One region of the Pseudarthrobacter sp. NPDC092202 genome, then DNA from elsewhere that is predicted to be linked to it. Evidence: predicted binding sites of a transcription regulator. Region 1 holds the regulator's gene; the other holds the start of a gene.
What was found. Region 1 encodes HspR, which represses chaperone genes until heat shock. Its sites were predicted from a motif close to AAGTTGAGTCNNNNNGACTCAACTT; they were not measured.
Positions count from the first base shown of each region.

Region 2: clpB (ATP-dependent chaperone ClpB) is a predicted target of HspR. The motif match lies at 3,192-3,216, and genes of this name have one in related genera.

Region 1 covers NZ_JBIVRG010000005.1:57,270-64,324, forward strand. Annotated here, with positions in the region: gene dnaK (molecular chaperone DnaK) at 1-1,734, shown strand, start outside; gene ACIQF4_RS10160 (nucleotide exchange factor GrpE) at 1,737-2,432, shown strand; gene ACIQF4_RS10165 (DnaJ C-terminal domain-containing protein) at 2,528-3,499, shown strand; gene ACIQF4_RS10170 (heat shock protein transcriptional repressor HspR) at 3,515-3,940, shown strand; gene ACIQF4_RS10175 (hypothetical protein) at 4,125-4,511, shown strand; gene ACIQF4_RS10180 (low molecular weight phosphatase family protein) at 4,524-4,964, opposite strand; gene ACIQF4_RS10185 (FAD-dependent oxidoreductase) at 5,001-6,389, opposite strand; gene trxB (thioredoxin-disulfide reductase) at 6,614-7,055, opposite strand, start outside.
Region 2 covers NZ_JBIVRG010000005.1:177,015-184,069, forward strand. Annotated here, with positions in the region: gene ACIQF4_RS10710 (molybdopterin-binding protein) at 1-375, shown strand, start outside; gene modA (molybdate ABC transporter substrate-binding protein) at 417-1,133, shown strand; gene ACIQF4_RS10720 (ABC transporter permease) at 1,159-2,028, shown strand; gene ACIQF4_RS10725 (sulfate/molybdate ABC transporter ATP-binding protein) at 2,025-3,074, shown strand; gene clpB (ATP-dependent chaperone ClpB) at 3,247-5,892, shown strand; gene ACIQF4_RS10735 (septum formation family protein) at 5,943-6,617, opposite strand; gene ACIQF4_RS10740 (DUF3073 domain-containing protein) at 6,881-7,055, shown strand, end outside.

The DNA of each region.
Region 1 (7,055 bases):
CTGGTGGGCGAGATCGCCAAGCGCCAGGCCGTCAACAACATCGACCGAACCATCGCCTCGGTGAAGCGCCACATGGGCACGGACTGGACCGTCAACATTGACGAGAAGAAGTACACCCCGCAGGAAATTTCCGCGCGTATCCTCATGAAGCTGAAGAACGACGCCGAGTCCTACCTGGGTGAAAAGGTCACCGACGCCGTCATCACCGTTCCGGCCTACTTCAACGATGCCGAGCGCCAGGCAACCAAGGAAGCCGGCGAAATCGCAGGCCTGAACGTCCTGCGCATCGTCAACGAGCCCACCGCGGCAGCCCTGGCCTACGGCCTGGACAAGGGCAAGGAAGACGAACTCATCCTGGTCTTCGACCTCGGCGGCGGTACCTTCGACGTCTCGCTGCTGGAAGTCGGCAAGGACGAGGACAACTTCTCCACCATCCAGGTCCGCGCCACCGCCGGTGACAACCGCCTGGGCGGCGACGACTGGGACCAGCGCGTCGTTGACTACCTGCTCAACCAGCTCAAGGTCAAGGGCATCGACCTGTCCAAGGACAAGATCGCCCTGCAGCGCCTCCGCGAGGCAGCCGAGCAGGCCAAGAAGGAACTCTCCTCCTCCTCCAGCACCAACGTCTCCCTCCAGTACCTGTCCGTCACCCCCGACGGCCCGGTCCACCTGGACGAGCAGCTGACCCGCGCCAAGTTCCAGGACCTCACCAAGGACCTGCTGGAGCGCACCAAGAAGCCGTTCCACGACGTCATCAAGGAAGCCGGCATCAAGCTCTCCGACATCGACCACATCGTGCTCGTCGGCGGTTCCACGCGTATGCCCGCCGTCTCCGAACTGGTCAAGGAACTGGCCGGCGGCAAGGAGCCCAACAAGGGTGTGAACCCGGATGAGGTTGTAGCCGTTGGTGCCGCCCTGCAGGCCGGTGTGCTGAAAGGTGAGCGCAAGGACGTCCTGCTGATCGACGTCACCCCGCTGTCCCTCGGCATCGAAACCAAGGGTGGCGTGATGACGCACCTGATCGAGCGCAACACCGCCATCCCCACCAAGCGGTCCGAGACCTTCACCACGGCGGACGACAACCAGCCCTCCGTTGCCATCCAGGTCTTCCAGGGCGAGCGCGAGTTCACCCGCGACAACAAGCCGCTGGGCACGTTCGAGCTGACCGGTATTGCTCCGGCTCCGCGCGGCGTCCCGCAGGTTGAGGTCACCTTCGACATCGACGCCAACGGTATTGTCCACGTCTCCGCGAAGGACAAGGGCACCGGCAAGGAACAGTCCATGACCATCACGGGCGGCTCCAGCCTCTCCAAGGAAGACATCGACCGCATGGTCAAGGATGCCGAGGAGCACGCAGCCGAGGACAAGGCCCGCCGCGAGGCAACCGACACCCGCAACACCGCCGAGCAGCTCGCCTACTCCGTGGACAAGCTGATCGCCGACAACGCCGACAAGCTGCCTGAAGAGGTCAAGACCGAGGTCCAGGCCGACGTCGACGACCTCAAGAAGGCACTCGAAGGCACCGATGACGCCGCGGTGAAGGCAGCCTTCGAGAAGCTGCAGGCTTCCCAGGGCAAGCTGGGCGAGGCCATCTACTCCCAGGCCGGCTCACCCGACGGCGCCACCGGCGCTGCAGGTGCTGAAGGCGCTGCGGGTTCCGCTGCCGGTGACAAGGCTGGCGACGAGGACATCGTTGACGCCGAGATCATCGACGAAGACGAAGCGAAGAAGTAATCATGCCCCATCACGGTAACGAGGAAGAGCACACTTCCACCGGCCAGGACAGGCACGACGGCGAGCCGGTCATCCGGGACAACCGCAAGGTTGACCCGGTGACCGGGCAGGCCCGGCACCCGGAGGGCGGCCACCATGAAGGCGGCCAGGGCGCAGGTTCGGCTTCCGCCGGGCAGGATTCCGACGGCGACGCCCTTGCCCAGGCCGAGGAAATCCTCAACGGCGTGGAGGTGCCGGCGGAGGAATCCGTGGCGCAGGGCGCTGCCGCAGCGGGCTCGGCCAACGCAGAGGCAGCCGAGCTGCGGAACGACCTCCTCCGGCTGCAGGCCGAGTACGTCAACTACCGCAAGCGCGTTGAACGGGACCGCGCCGTGGCAGGCGAGATGGCCGTCATCGGCGTCCTGAACTCACTGCTTCCGGTCCTGGACGACGTGGACGCGGCCCGCCAGCACGGCGACCTGGCCGACGGACCGTTCGCCGCGATCGCCACCAAGCTGGAGAACGCGCTGAAGACCTACGGTTTGGTCCGCATCGACCAGACCGGCGTGGAGTTCGATCCCACGATCCACGAGGCCCTGATCCAGCAGCCCGGCGAGGACATCGAGGTTGACACCGTCAGCCAGGTGCTCCGCTCCGGCTACAAGTCAGGCGACCGGGTCCTCCGCGCAGCCCAAGTGATTGTGGCCGTTCCGGCTTAGCATTACTCCCATCGAGATGACAGTTCGCGGCAGTGATTCGACAGAACATTGGCGCGAACTGTCATCTCGGCACAAATTCTTGAAAGGAAACGCCATTGGCTAGCCAGGATTGGGTGGACAAGGACTTTTACGCGATCCTTGGTATCGCCAAGGACGCTTCCGACGCCGACATCAAGAAGGCGTACCGGAAGCTCGCGCGGCAGCACCACCCGGATACCAATGCGGGCAATGCTGCCTCGGAGAAGAAGTTCAAGGACATCTCCGAGGCCTACTCCGTGCTCTCGGACCCCGATGAGCGCCAGCAGTATGACGCCATCCGGGCCATGGGCGGCGGTGCCCGGTTCGCACCTGGCGGAGCCGGGGCGGGCAGCGCCGGCTTCGAGGACATGTTCGGCGGCCTGTTCACGGGCAACACCGGGCGGCATGCGGGCGGGTTCAACCCCTCCGCCGGCGGCATCCCGCCGGAGTTCGCCGATCTGTTTGGCGGCGGCTTCGGCCAGAGCGGATTCCAGCGGACCCCGCAGAAGGGTGCGGACCGCACAGCTTCCACGAGTATTTCCTTCGCCGGTGCCATCCGCGGCACCACCATCGGCCTTCGGGAGCCCAGCGGCGAAGTGATCGACGTCCGGGTGCCCGCCGGCATCAAGGACGGCCAGAAGGTCCGCGTGCGGGGGAAGGGCCAGCCTGGCGCCGCCGGCTACGGTGACCTGGTGGTGTCGGTCGCTGTCCAGCCGCATGCGTTCTACACGCGCGACGGCGACAACCTCCGGATCCACGTCCCCGTCACCTTCCCCGAAGCTGCTTTGGGAGCAGACATCGAGGTGCCCACCATCGACGGCGAAAAGGTGCGGGTCCGTGTTCCGGCCGGTACGCCGTCGGGCCGCACCCTGAGGGTCAAGGGCAAAGGCGTGAAGACGTCCAAGGGAACCGGCGACCTGCTGGTGACCATCGACGTCGCCGTCCCCAAGAACCTGAACAAGGAAGCCGAAGCCGCGGTCAAGGCATTTGCCGAGGCCACGGCCGGAGCCGATGTCCGTGAGGGCCTGGCCGCCAAGGCCCGGTTGTAGCAGGGGAGGTGTGCTGTGGACGTCAGTGCTGACCAACCTATCTTCGTGATTTCGGTCGCGGCTGAACTTGCGGACATGCACCCCCAGACGCTCCGGCAGTACGACCGCCTGGGCATCGTCTCGCCCAGCCGTGCCCCCGGCAAGTCCCGCCGCTACTCCCAGCGGGACATCAACATGCTCCGTGAGGTGCAGCGGTTGTCCCAGGAAGGCGTCTCGCTGGAGGGGATCAAGCGGATCCTGGAACTGGAGAACCAGGTGGCCGCCCTGCAGAGCAGGGTTGCGGAACTGACCGAGGAACTGGGCCGGCGCCGGCAGCCGCTGGACGCCCGGATCTTCGCTGCGGGCGCTGCGGGCGACGTCGTGAGCCTGGCACGCGGCCAGCGGCCACGCCCGCGCTCGCAGGCTGTGGTCCTGTGGCGGCCTCGCGCCATCGGCAGGTAAGTACAACGCCACGGGTACGGGCAGGAAATAGAGTACCCACTACTCGTGACCCCTGGAGCCCCTGGAAACTTCAATGGAACCATTGCTGGATCAGCAGCAGTGGTTCCAAGGTTTCTGGGGGTTTTTCCATGTGTGGTTTCGCTTTTTGCCGCCCTGCCGCTGGGGTTCACCGATGAGCCCGGGGATGGAGTCGGTGGCAGCGTTCAGCGGCTCGCTTCCCGGCCAGATGCTGCTGGCACTCGGACAAACGGTGGTGGTGGTGTGCGTCTGCTTCGACATGGTGCGGGCGCTGTCTGTCCCGAGGTCCCACCGTCGCTACCTGGCCAGCACGGTGTTCCGTACCCTGGCCATCCCGTCCATCGTGGTGAATGGCCTGACGGTGCTCATCGCCCTGGTGCTGTGGTCCTGGATCGATGTGGTCATGGGCATGTTCGTGCTGGTGGCCATCATCTTCCGCCTCCACCACGACAAGGACGAGGACAACTGGTGGAAGGGCAAGGGCAAGAAGTTGGCCCGCTGGGCGCGCCGGCAGTTTGCCGGCCGCACCTCCGCCGCTCCTGCGATGGGGTAGGCGGCATCGGGGCTAAGCGCGGTAAAGATCCTCATAAAGGTCCCGGACACGGGACCTGATGTCGTCCCGCACCAGGCGCATGCGCTCCATCCCCTCGATGCCGCGCTCGGAGGGCTCGTCGGTCTCCCACACCTCAAAGCGCGTTCCCTCGCGGGGCTCGAGCTTCGCTTCCGTTCCCAGCACGATCACCGCATCCACAACGTCCAGGACGTCCACCGTGACCGGCTTGGGGTGTTCGCTGCTGATGTCGATGCCCAGTTCGGTGAGCGACTCCACGGCCTGGGGGTTCAGGGACTTCCCGGGTTTGGTGCCGGCCGAGTACACGGTGACGTTCCCGTTGGCCAGCTGGTTCATCAGGCCGGCGGCGAGCTGGGATTTTCCGCCGTTCTTGCTGCAGACAAAGAGGACGGCCGGTTTCTTGGACGCGGGTGGCTGGTGGCTGGGGTTGGACATGGTGCTGCTCCGGAGGTCGGTGTTCAGTGTCTGGATCTAGTTGCTGCCGGAGCGGCCGTGGGAAAGCCCCGTGGGAAAGCCCACCAGGACAGGCTCGGGGGATGCACAGCAGCCGGCATCGGGCTGGGCGGCGGATGCGGCGGGGACGTCGCAGCTGGTGCCGGCGTCCGTGGAGCAGACGCCGGTCTCGGGCAGTTCCAGCTGGACGGTGTCAGCCGCCTCGCGGTCCCCGGCCAGGGCGGCCACCACCGAGCGGACCTGCTCATAGCCTGTGGCCAGGAGGAACGTGGGTGCCCGGCCGTAGGACTTCATGCCCACGATATAGAAGTCCTTGTCCGGGTGGGCAAGGAGCTTGGCGCCGTGAGGGGGGACGGTGCCGCAGGAGTGGAATTCCGGGTCGATCAGCGGGCCGAGCTCGCGGGGAGCTTCGACGGCGGGATCGAGCTCCAGCCGGAGCTCGCGCAGGATGTCCAGGTCGGGGCGGAACCCGGTGCAGGGGACCACAACGTCGGCATCAAGGGTGCGGCCATCGGCGGCTTCGACTGTGACATGGGAGTCGAGGGCCTTCAGTGAGCTGATGCCAAAGCCGGTGTGGAGTTCGATTTTTCCCGCCTCCACCAGGCGGCGGACACGGCCGCCGAGCTGTCCCCGGGCAGGAAGCCCGTCGGCGTCGCCGCCGCCGTAGACTTTGGCGGCCGAGGCGCCGCGGACGGCCCAAAGGATCCGGGTGTCGGGCTCGTCCTTGGCGAGGTCTGCGAGGCCGGTCAGCGTGTTGGCAGCGGAGTGGCCGGCACCCACCACCAGGACCCGGCGTCCTGCGAAGGCTGCCCGGTCACGGCCCGTAACGTCCGGCAGCGGTGCGGAGATCCGGTCCGCTGCGGTGTCCTCGCCGATGGCGGGTAGGCCTGAGGTGCCCAAGGGGTTGCGGCGGGACCAGGTGCCGGATGCGTCGATGACGGCGGCAACGGTGTGGTCCCGGGTTTCCCCGTCCGCGTGCTCTGCCCGGACAGTAAAGGGTGTGGTGTCCCGGTTGCGGGTGTGGGTCTTATCCAGCCCCGCCCGGGTCACGGCGGTGACCCGGGCGCCGGTCCGCAGCCGGGAGGCTATGGCGGGCAGCGCAGCCAGCGGCGCAAGGTAATTGTCCACGAGTTCCCCGCCGTATGGCAGCGCGGTGGGCCGGGGGGCTTCCCACCCGGCGGACTCCAGGAGGCGCACCGCGGCGGCGTCAAGGTTGAACCGCCAAGGGGAGAACAGCCGGATGTGCCGCCATTGCTCAATGGCCGCCCCCGCCGTCGTGCCTGCCTCGAAGATGAGCGGCTCGAGGCCGCGCTCCAGCAGGTGGGCCGCCGCGGCCAGCCCCACGGGACCGGCGCCGATCACGGCAACTGGAAGAGCTTGTGCTGCAAGGTTCTGTGCTGCATCCATGGTGTCCTCTGTTTCATCCGTAGGTGTGCGCGGTGGGCGGCCCAACCAGGTAGCAGTAGATGTCGTTTGGGGGCTCATAACGACACTTGCTGCTACCTGGTTGGGGGAGGGGGCGTGCTGGGGTTAGCAGCAGTCCTCGTCAGTGCAGGAACCGTCGTCGCAGCAACCGGAATCGCCGCAGCATCCTGTATCCATTCAGCTCACCCCCTCCCCTGGCAGGATTTCTAGGCGTGGGTTGGTTCCTCCACCAGGGCGGTGGCGATGCTGTCCGCGTCCTCGAGGGCTGCGAGGTAGCGTTCGGCGTCGAGTGCTGCGGCACAGCCGGTGCCGGCAGCGGTGATGGCCTGCCGGTAGCGGTGGTCCACGGCGTCCCCGCAGGCAAAGACGCCCGAGAGGTTAGTGACGGTGGTGGGGGCGTCCACCTTGATGTAGCCCTCGTCGTCCAGGTCCACCTGCCCGGCAACCAGTTCGGTGCGCGGGACGTGGCCGATCGCTACGAAAATACCGGTGGCCGACTGTTCCCGGGTCTCCCCGGTGCGGGTGTCGGTGAGCGTGACGCCGGTGACTTTGCTGTCGCCGTGGATGGCGGTGATGGCAGAGTTCCATGCGAAGCTGATCTTGGGATTGTCCTTGGCACGCTGCGCCATGATGCGGGAGGCGCGCAGC
Region 2 (7,055 bases), 120 kb from region 1:
TTCCTGGGCGTCAGTGACGATACCGTCCGCCGCTGGACGGAAAACGGGAGCCTGACGCCACGCAGGGACGAGGCCGGCCGGTTGGCGGTGGACGGCCTGGAGCTGGCCCGGCATGCACAGAAGCTGGCGCAGCTGCCGGACGATCCGCACCGCACCGGCAGCTCGGCCCGCAACCGGTTCGTTGGCTTGGTCACCAGCATCACCGCAGACAAGGTCATGGCCCAGGTGGAACTGCAGTGCGGGCCTTTCCGGGTGGTGTCGCTGATGAGCACCGAGGCCGTGCGGGAGATGGGGCTGGAGCCCGGCTCAGTGGCCACCGCGGTGGTCAAGGCCACCACGGTCATCATCGAAACGCCGCGGGGCAAGGCGCCGTGACGCAGACACGAAAACTGACGGCGCTGCTGACGGCGGTACTGATGACCTGCATGCTGGCCGCGTGCGCCGGAGGTGGCGGCAGTACGCTCACTGTGTTTGCGGCGGCCTCGCTCAAGGGCAGCTTCACCGAGATCGCCGAACGCTTCGAAGGGGAGAATCCGGGCACCACCGTCGCCCTCAGCTTCGCGGGGTCAGCGGACCTGGCCGCCCAGGTCAGCCAGGGGGCGCCCGCGGATGTTTTCGCAGCGGCGGATGCCGGCACCATGGAAATGGTGCAGGACGCTGGCCTGGTGCACGGCGAACCCCGCGTTTTGGCCACCAACACCCTGGCCATCGCCGTCCCGGCAGGAAACCCGGCCGGCATCAGCTCCTTCGCGGACCTGGCCAGGACCGGAACCAAGCTTGTGGCCTGCGCCAGGCAGGTGCCGTGCGGGGCAGCTGCGGCCCGGGTGGCAGCCAGCACCGGGACTGCGCTCAGCCCGGTCAGCGAGGAAAATTCGGTGACGGACGTCCTGGGCAAGGTCATCTCCGGGGAAGCGGATGCAGGGCTGGTTTACGTCACGGACGTCCGGTCAGCCGGCGGCAGAGTGGAGAGCGTCCCGTTCCCCGAGGCTGCCGCTGCCGTGAACCCCTATCCGGCGGCCGTGCTGGCCGGCAGTGGCAACAAAGCCGCGGCCACTAAGTTCCTGGAATTCGTAGCCGGACCCGAAGGCCAGGAGGTCCTGGCGGCGGCCGGCTTCGGACCGGGGACCACATAATGCGTACTGCACCAAGGGGCGGCAGATGAATGGCTGGCAGCCGGCCCGCAACGGGTATACCGGCGTTCCCCGCTGGCTGTATGCCCTTGCAGTCCTGGCGGCACTGGTGGTGGTCCTCCCGCTCGTGGCCATGGTGGCGCGGGTCGACTGGGCCAACTTCATCCCCTTGGTCACCTCCGGCCCAGCCCTGGCAGCGCTGGGCCTGAGCCTCCGCACGGCCGCGGCCAGTACCGCCCTCTGCATCGTGCTTGGGGTCCCGCTTGCGGTGGTCCTGGCCCGCGGCACGTTTCCCCTGCTGGGGATCCTGCGCGCGCTGGTGCTGCTCCCTTTGGTCCTGCCGCCGGTGGTGGGCGGCATCGCGCTCCTGTACACGTTCGGCCGGCAGGGACTCCTGGGCGGGACGATCGAGGTGCTGGGACTGCAGATCGCGTTTTCAACCACTGCCGTGGTGCTGGCCCAGACGTTCGTGGCCCTGCCGTTCCTGGTGGTCAGCCTCGAAGGCGCCCTCCGGACCGGCGGCCAGCGCTATGAGGCGGTGGCAGCGACGCTCGGGGCATCGCCCGGGACCGTGTTCCGGCGCGTCACGCTCCCGCTGGTCCTGCCAGGGCTGGCCTCCGGGGCGGTCCTCTCCTTCGCCCGGAGCCTCGGGGAGTTCGGTGCCACGCTGACGTTCGCGGGCAGCCTGCAGGGGGTGACCCGGACCCTGCCGCTCGAAATCTACCTGCAGCGCGAGACTGACCCGGACGCCGCCGTCGCGCTTTCCCTGGTGCTGGTGGCCGTAGCCATCGCGGTGGTGGCCCTGGCCTACCGGCGCCCGGGCGGGAAGGTGCGAAACCAGCAGGCTTCGGGGGAGCGGCCGACGACGGCTGCCGGCGCAGGCGGTGGCGTCCAGTGACGTTCTCGTTCAAGGCAGCCGTGGAAAGGCGCGGTTTCGACGCCGCCCTTTCGCTCGGCCCCGCGGAGACGGTGGCAGTGATGGGTCCCAACGGCGCCGGCAAGTCCACCCTGCTCTCGGTCATCGCCGGGCTGGTGCGGCCGGACAGGGGTGAGGCCCAGCTGGACGGCCGGACCTTGTTCCGCCTGGGCGAAGGGCAGCCGCGGTGGACCGCTCCCCATCGCCGCGGGACGGCGCTGCTGGCCCAGGAGCCGCTGCTGTTCCCGCACCTTACCGCCGCCGAGAACGTGGCCTTCGGCCCGCGGAGCGCGGGGACGCCGAAACGCCAGGCACTGCAGCAGGCGGTGCGGTGGCTCGCCGACGTTGAAGCCGGGGACCTTGCGGACCGCCGTCCCGCCGAACTCTCCGGCGGACAGGCGCAGCGCGTGGCGGTGGCCCGTGCGCTCGCGGCGGATCCCGGGCTTCTCCTCCTGGACGAACCGATGGCCGCGCTGGACATCCATTCGGCCCCGCTGCTCCGGCGCCTGCTCAAGCGCATCCTGGCGGACCGGCAGGCCATCATCATCACCCACGATGTCCTGGACGCCCTGATGCTCGCCGACCGGGTGGTCATCCTGGAAAACGGCCGGATTGCAGAGGAAGGCCCCACCCGGCAGGTCCTGCAGAAGCCGCGCAGCGCGTTCGCGGCCGGGCTGGCCGGCCTCAATTTCGTCATCGGAACGGCTGCAGGGGACGGCATCCTGACCGGCCAGGGCCTGCACATTGCCGGGCACAGCGAGGACCCGGTCCCCGCCGGCCGGCCCGCCGTGGCCGTGTTCCCGCCGTCGGCCGTTTCGGTGTTCCTCACCGCCGCCCACGGCAGCCCCCGGAACTCCTTCCCGGTGTGCATCACGGACCTGGAGCCGCATGGGGACCAGGTCCGTGTGCGGGGCGGCGGGCTGGCGGCTGACATTACGCCGGCCGCCTTGACGGATCTGGGGCTGCTGCCGGGAATGACGGTGCACCTGGTGGTCAAGGCCGCGGCAGTGTCCGTCTACCCGCTGTAAGGGCCGAGCCTAGGGCCAAACCGCCGCCATACAGGACTAGGGTCTGTCGCCTCTGTCGGCCGCCGCGTGGAGCTGTTTCGCTGTAGGCAAACAGTCGTCAGGAACGACACAAAACCAAAGTTGAGCGTAGTAGACTCAAGTTAATAAAAACTGCCCCCGGAAGGAGCTCTCTTTGGACGTCAAATTCACCACCAAGAGCCAGGAGGCTCTCTCGGCTGCGGCCATGAACGCCTCCACGGCCGGAAACCCGCAGGTTGAGCCGGCCCACCTGCTCAAGGCGCTGATGGACCAGCGTGAAGGCGTCGCCGTGGCGCTGCTCCGCGCCACGGGCGCGGACCCGGACTCCGTCAGCGTGCAGGCGAGCAGCGCCATCAAGGCGCTTCCGGCCACTTCAGGCGGATCCAGCCAGCAGGCGCAGCTCTCGCGCCCGGCACTGCAGGCCATCCAGAATGCCAAGGAGGAAGCGGATCGGCTGGGCGATACCTTCGTCTCCACCGAGGTCCTCCTCCTGGGGATCTCGGCCGGCAACGATGCCGCGGCCCGCCTGCTGCGCGACGCCGGCGCCTCCCACGAGGCGCTGCTCGCCGCCCTGCCGGGTGTCCGCGGCGACGGCAAGGTCACCAGCCCGGATCCGGAAAACACCTTCCAGTCGCTGGAAAAGTTCGGCACGGACCTGACCGCCATGGCCCGCTCCGGCAAGCTTGATCCCGTGATCGGCCGGGACGCGGAAATCCGAAGGATCGTCCAGGTCCTGAGCCGCCGCACCAAGAACAACCCCGTGATCATCGGCGAGCCCGGCGTCGGCAAGACCGCCGTGGTGGAGGGCCTGGCCCAGCGGATCGTGGCCGGGGACGTGCCGGAGAGCCTGCGCGGCAAGACCCTTATCGCCCTGGACCTGGCATCCATGGTGGCGGGCGCCAAGTACCGCGGCGAGTTCGAGGAGCGGCTCAAGGCAGTCCTGGAGGAGATCAAGAACTCCGAGGGCCAGATCGTGACGTTCATCGACGAGATCCACACCGTGGTGGGCGCCGGCGCCACCGGCGACTCATCCATGGACGCCGGCAACATGCTCAAGCCCATGCTGGCCCGCGGCGAGCTGCGGCTGATCGGTGCAACCACCCTGGACGAGTACCGGGAAAACATTGAAAAGGACCCCGCCCTGGAGCGCAGGTTCCAGCAGGTGTACGTGGGCGAGCCGAGCGTGGAGGACACCATCGGCATCCTCCGCGGCCTGAAGGAGCGGTACGAGGCGCACCACAAGGTGACCATCGCGGACGCCGCCCTGGTGGCAGCCGCGACGCTCTCCAACCGCTACATTTCCGGCCGCCAGCTGCCGGACAAGGCCATCGACCTGGTGGATGAGGCAGCGTCCCGGCTCCGCATGGAAATCGACTCGGCGCCCGAGGAAATCGACCAGCTGCAGCGGCTGGTGGACCGGCTCACCATGGAGGAGCTGGCCCTCCAGGACGAAAAGGACGCCGCGTCCGTTGAACGGCTGGCGGCGCTCCGGGCGGACAAGGCGGACAAGGAAGAGGAGCTGAACGCCCTCAAGGCCCGCTGGGAAGCCGAAAAGGCGGGACTGAACCGCGTGGGCGACCTCAAGGCAAAGCTGGATGAACTGCGCAGCGCCTACGACAAGGCCGCCCGCGAAGGCGACCTGGAAACGGCCTCCCGCATCCTCTACGGCGAGATTCCTGCCCTGGAGCGCGAGCTGAGCGCTGCCGCGGAGGCCGAGGCCGCCGTCGTGGACAAATCCACGCAGATGGTTGCCGAACAGGTGACCGCTGACGACATCGCCGAGGTCATCTCCGCCTGGACCGGCATTCCGGCCGGGCGCATGCTGCAGGGCGAGAGCCAGAAGCTGCTCCACATGGAGGAGGAACTGGGCAGGCGGCTGATCGGCCAGGCAAAGGCCGTCACGGCAGTCTCGGACGCCGTCCGGCGCGCACGGGCCGGCATCAGCGACCCCAACCGCCCCACCGGATCATTCCTCTTCCTGGGGCCCACCGGCGTCGGTAAGACCGAGCTGGCCAAGGCGCTGGCGGACTTCCTGTTCGACGACGAACGCGCCATGGTGCGCATCGACATGTCCGAGTACGGCGAGAAGCACTCCGTGGCCCGGCTGGTGGGTGCGCCTCCAGGGTACGTAGGGTACGAGGAAGGCGGCCAGCTCACCGAAGCCGTCCGCCGTCGACCCTACTCGGTGGTGCTGCTGGACGAGGTGGAGAAGGCCCATCCGGAAGTCTTCGACATCCTCCTGCAGGTGCTCGACGACGGCCGGCTCACCGACGGGCAGGGCCGCACCGTGGACTTCCGCAACGTGATCCTGGTGCTGACCTCCAACCTGGGCAGCCAGTTCCTCGTTGACCAGACCCTGGAGGCGGACGCCAAGCGCAACGCCGTCATGGCCACCGTCAACGCATCCTTCAAGCCGGAGTTCCTGAACCGGCTGGACGAGGTGGTGCTGTTCGATGCCCTCACCGTCGAAGAGCTGGCGCACATCGTGGAGCTGCACGTGGACGAACTGGGCCGCCGCCTCCACGACCGACGCCTTACGCTCGAGGTGACGGAGGGCGCGCGGGCCTGGCTCGCCCTCTCCGGGTTCGATCCCGCCTACGGTGCCCGCCCGCTGCGCCGCCTGGTGCAGCGCGAGATCGGCGACCGCCTGGCGAAGGCCATCCTGGCCGGCGACATCAGCGACGGCGACACGGTGCTGGTGGACACGGCAGCGGACGTCGGGGAACTCACCGCAGCCGGAACCGACCTCCCGGCCGCGGAAGGGCGCAGCAGCGGCCTCTCCGTCCGCCGCAAGGACTAGGCCGACCGGAAGGACAAGAAGGCAGGCGTGCTGCCCTGGCGGTGTGGCCGCTAGGGCAGCACGCTTGCGTTGATCACGTTGCCGCCGGGCGCCGTCACGTAGCAGTCCACCCTGCGGTCCCCGGATTCCCAGCTGGTGGTGCTCGGGAAGCTGCGCTCGTAGTTGAGGTCGTAGTCGTTCGCGGCCGGTCCCAGCCGGGCAGCCTGGCACGCTTCGAGCGCCTTGGCCTTCAGTGCCTCGGCGCCGGGATACGAATCATCCTCCGGGTACCGGAACAGCGCCACGAGTTGGGCCGAGTGGCCGGTGTCGCATGCCACCACGGTGGATGCCAGTGCCTCGGGATCGAAATCCTTGAAGCAGTCGCCCAGCGCAAATTCTGCGGGCGGGACCCCCTCGCGCGGCAGGGGCAGCGCTGTGGCGGGAGGCGTCACCGTGGTTTCCAGCACGCCCGCACCGCCGCTCCCGGAAGTTTCCGGATCCTGGTTGGAGTTCAGCCACAGGGCAAGCCACACCAGGGAGCCGATGACCGCCAGCAGCACAACGACGAACACTGCTATCCACAGCATCCGCCCGTTGACCCTCCCGGGGCGCCCTGCAGGTCCGGCCTGCGGTTCCATGCGCGGGTGCAGGACCGGTTCGGCTGCGGGTGCAGGCATGCGCGGCAGGCCAGCCGTGGGCGGCGAGGCCGGCTTGGGCGGGACGTCCTGGTGGTTCACGTAGTGCATCCTCCTGGTTCTCTGCGCAGCGGCCGGACAGCCCGCTGCCCGGATATCAACAGATGTTTTAGCGACTCTACCGAAGAAAAAAGCGGGAAACCCGCGGTTTGGCGCCCTGATGGTAACCCACGCCACCTTCGGGGGCCGCGCGTGGCAAGCGGGGGCAGTCGAAAGCATGTAATCTAGGTGTACGACAAATTGACCAAACATTCCGGGGCCTCACCTACGCCAAGGTGACCACCTCCGGTCCAAGTACAAAAGGGGGTCACGCCATGGGGCGCGGCCGTCAAAAGGCAAAAGCTACCAAGCAGGCTCGGGACATCAAGTACTACTCCCCGAACACTGACTACTCGGCACTTCAGCGTGAGCTGACGGGCCCGGGCAGTCGTGCGACGAGCCATTATGCGAATGAGCCAGTCGAACCTGACTATTCGGCTTATGTGGATA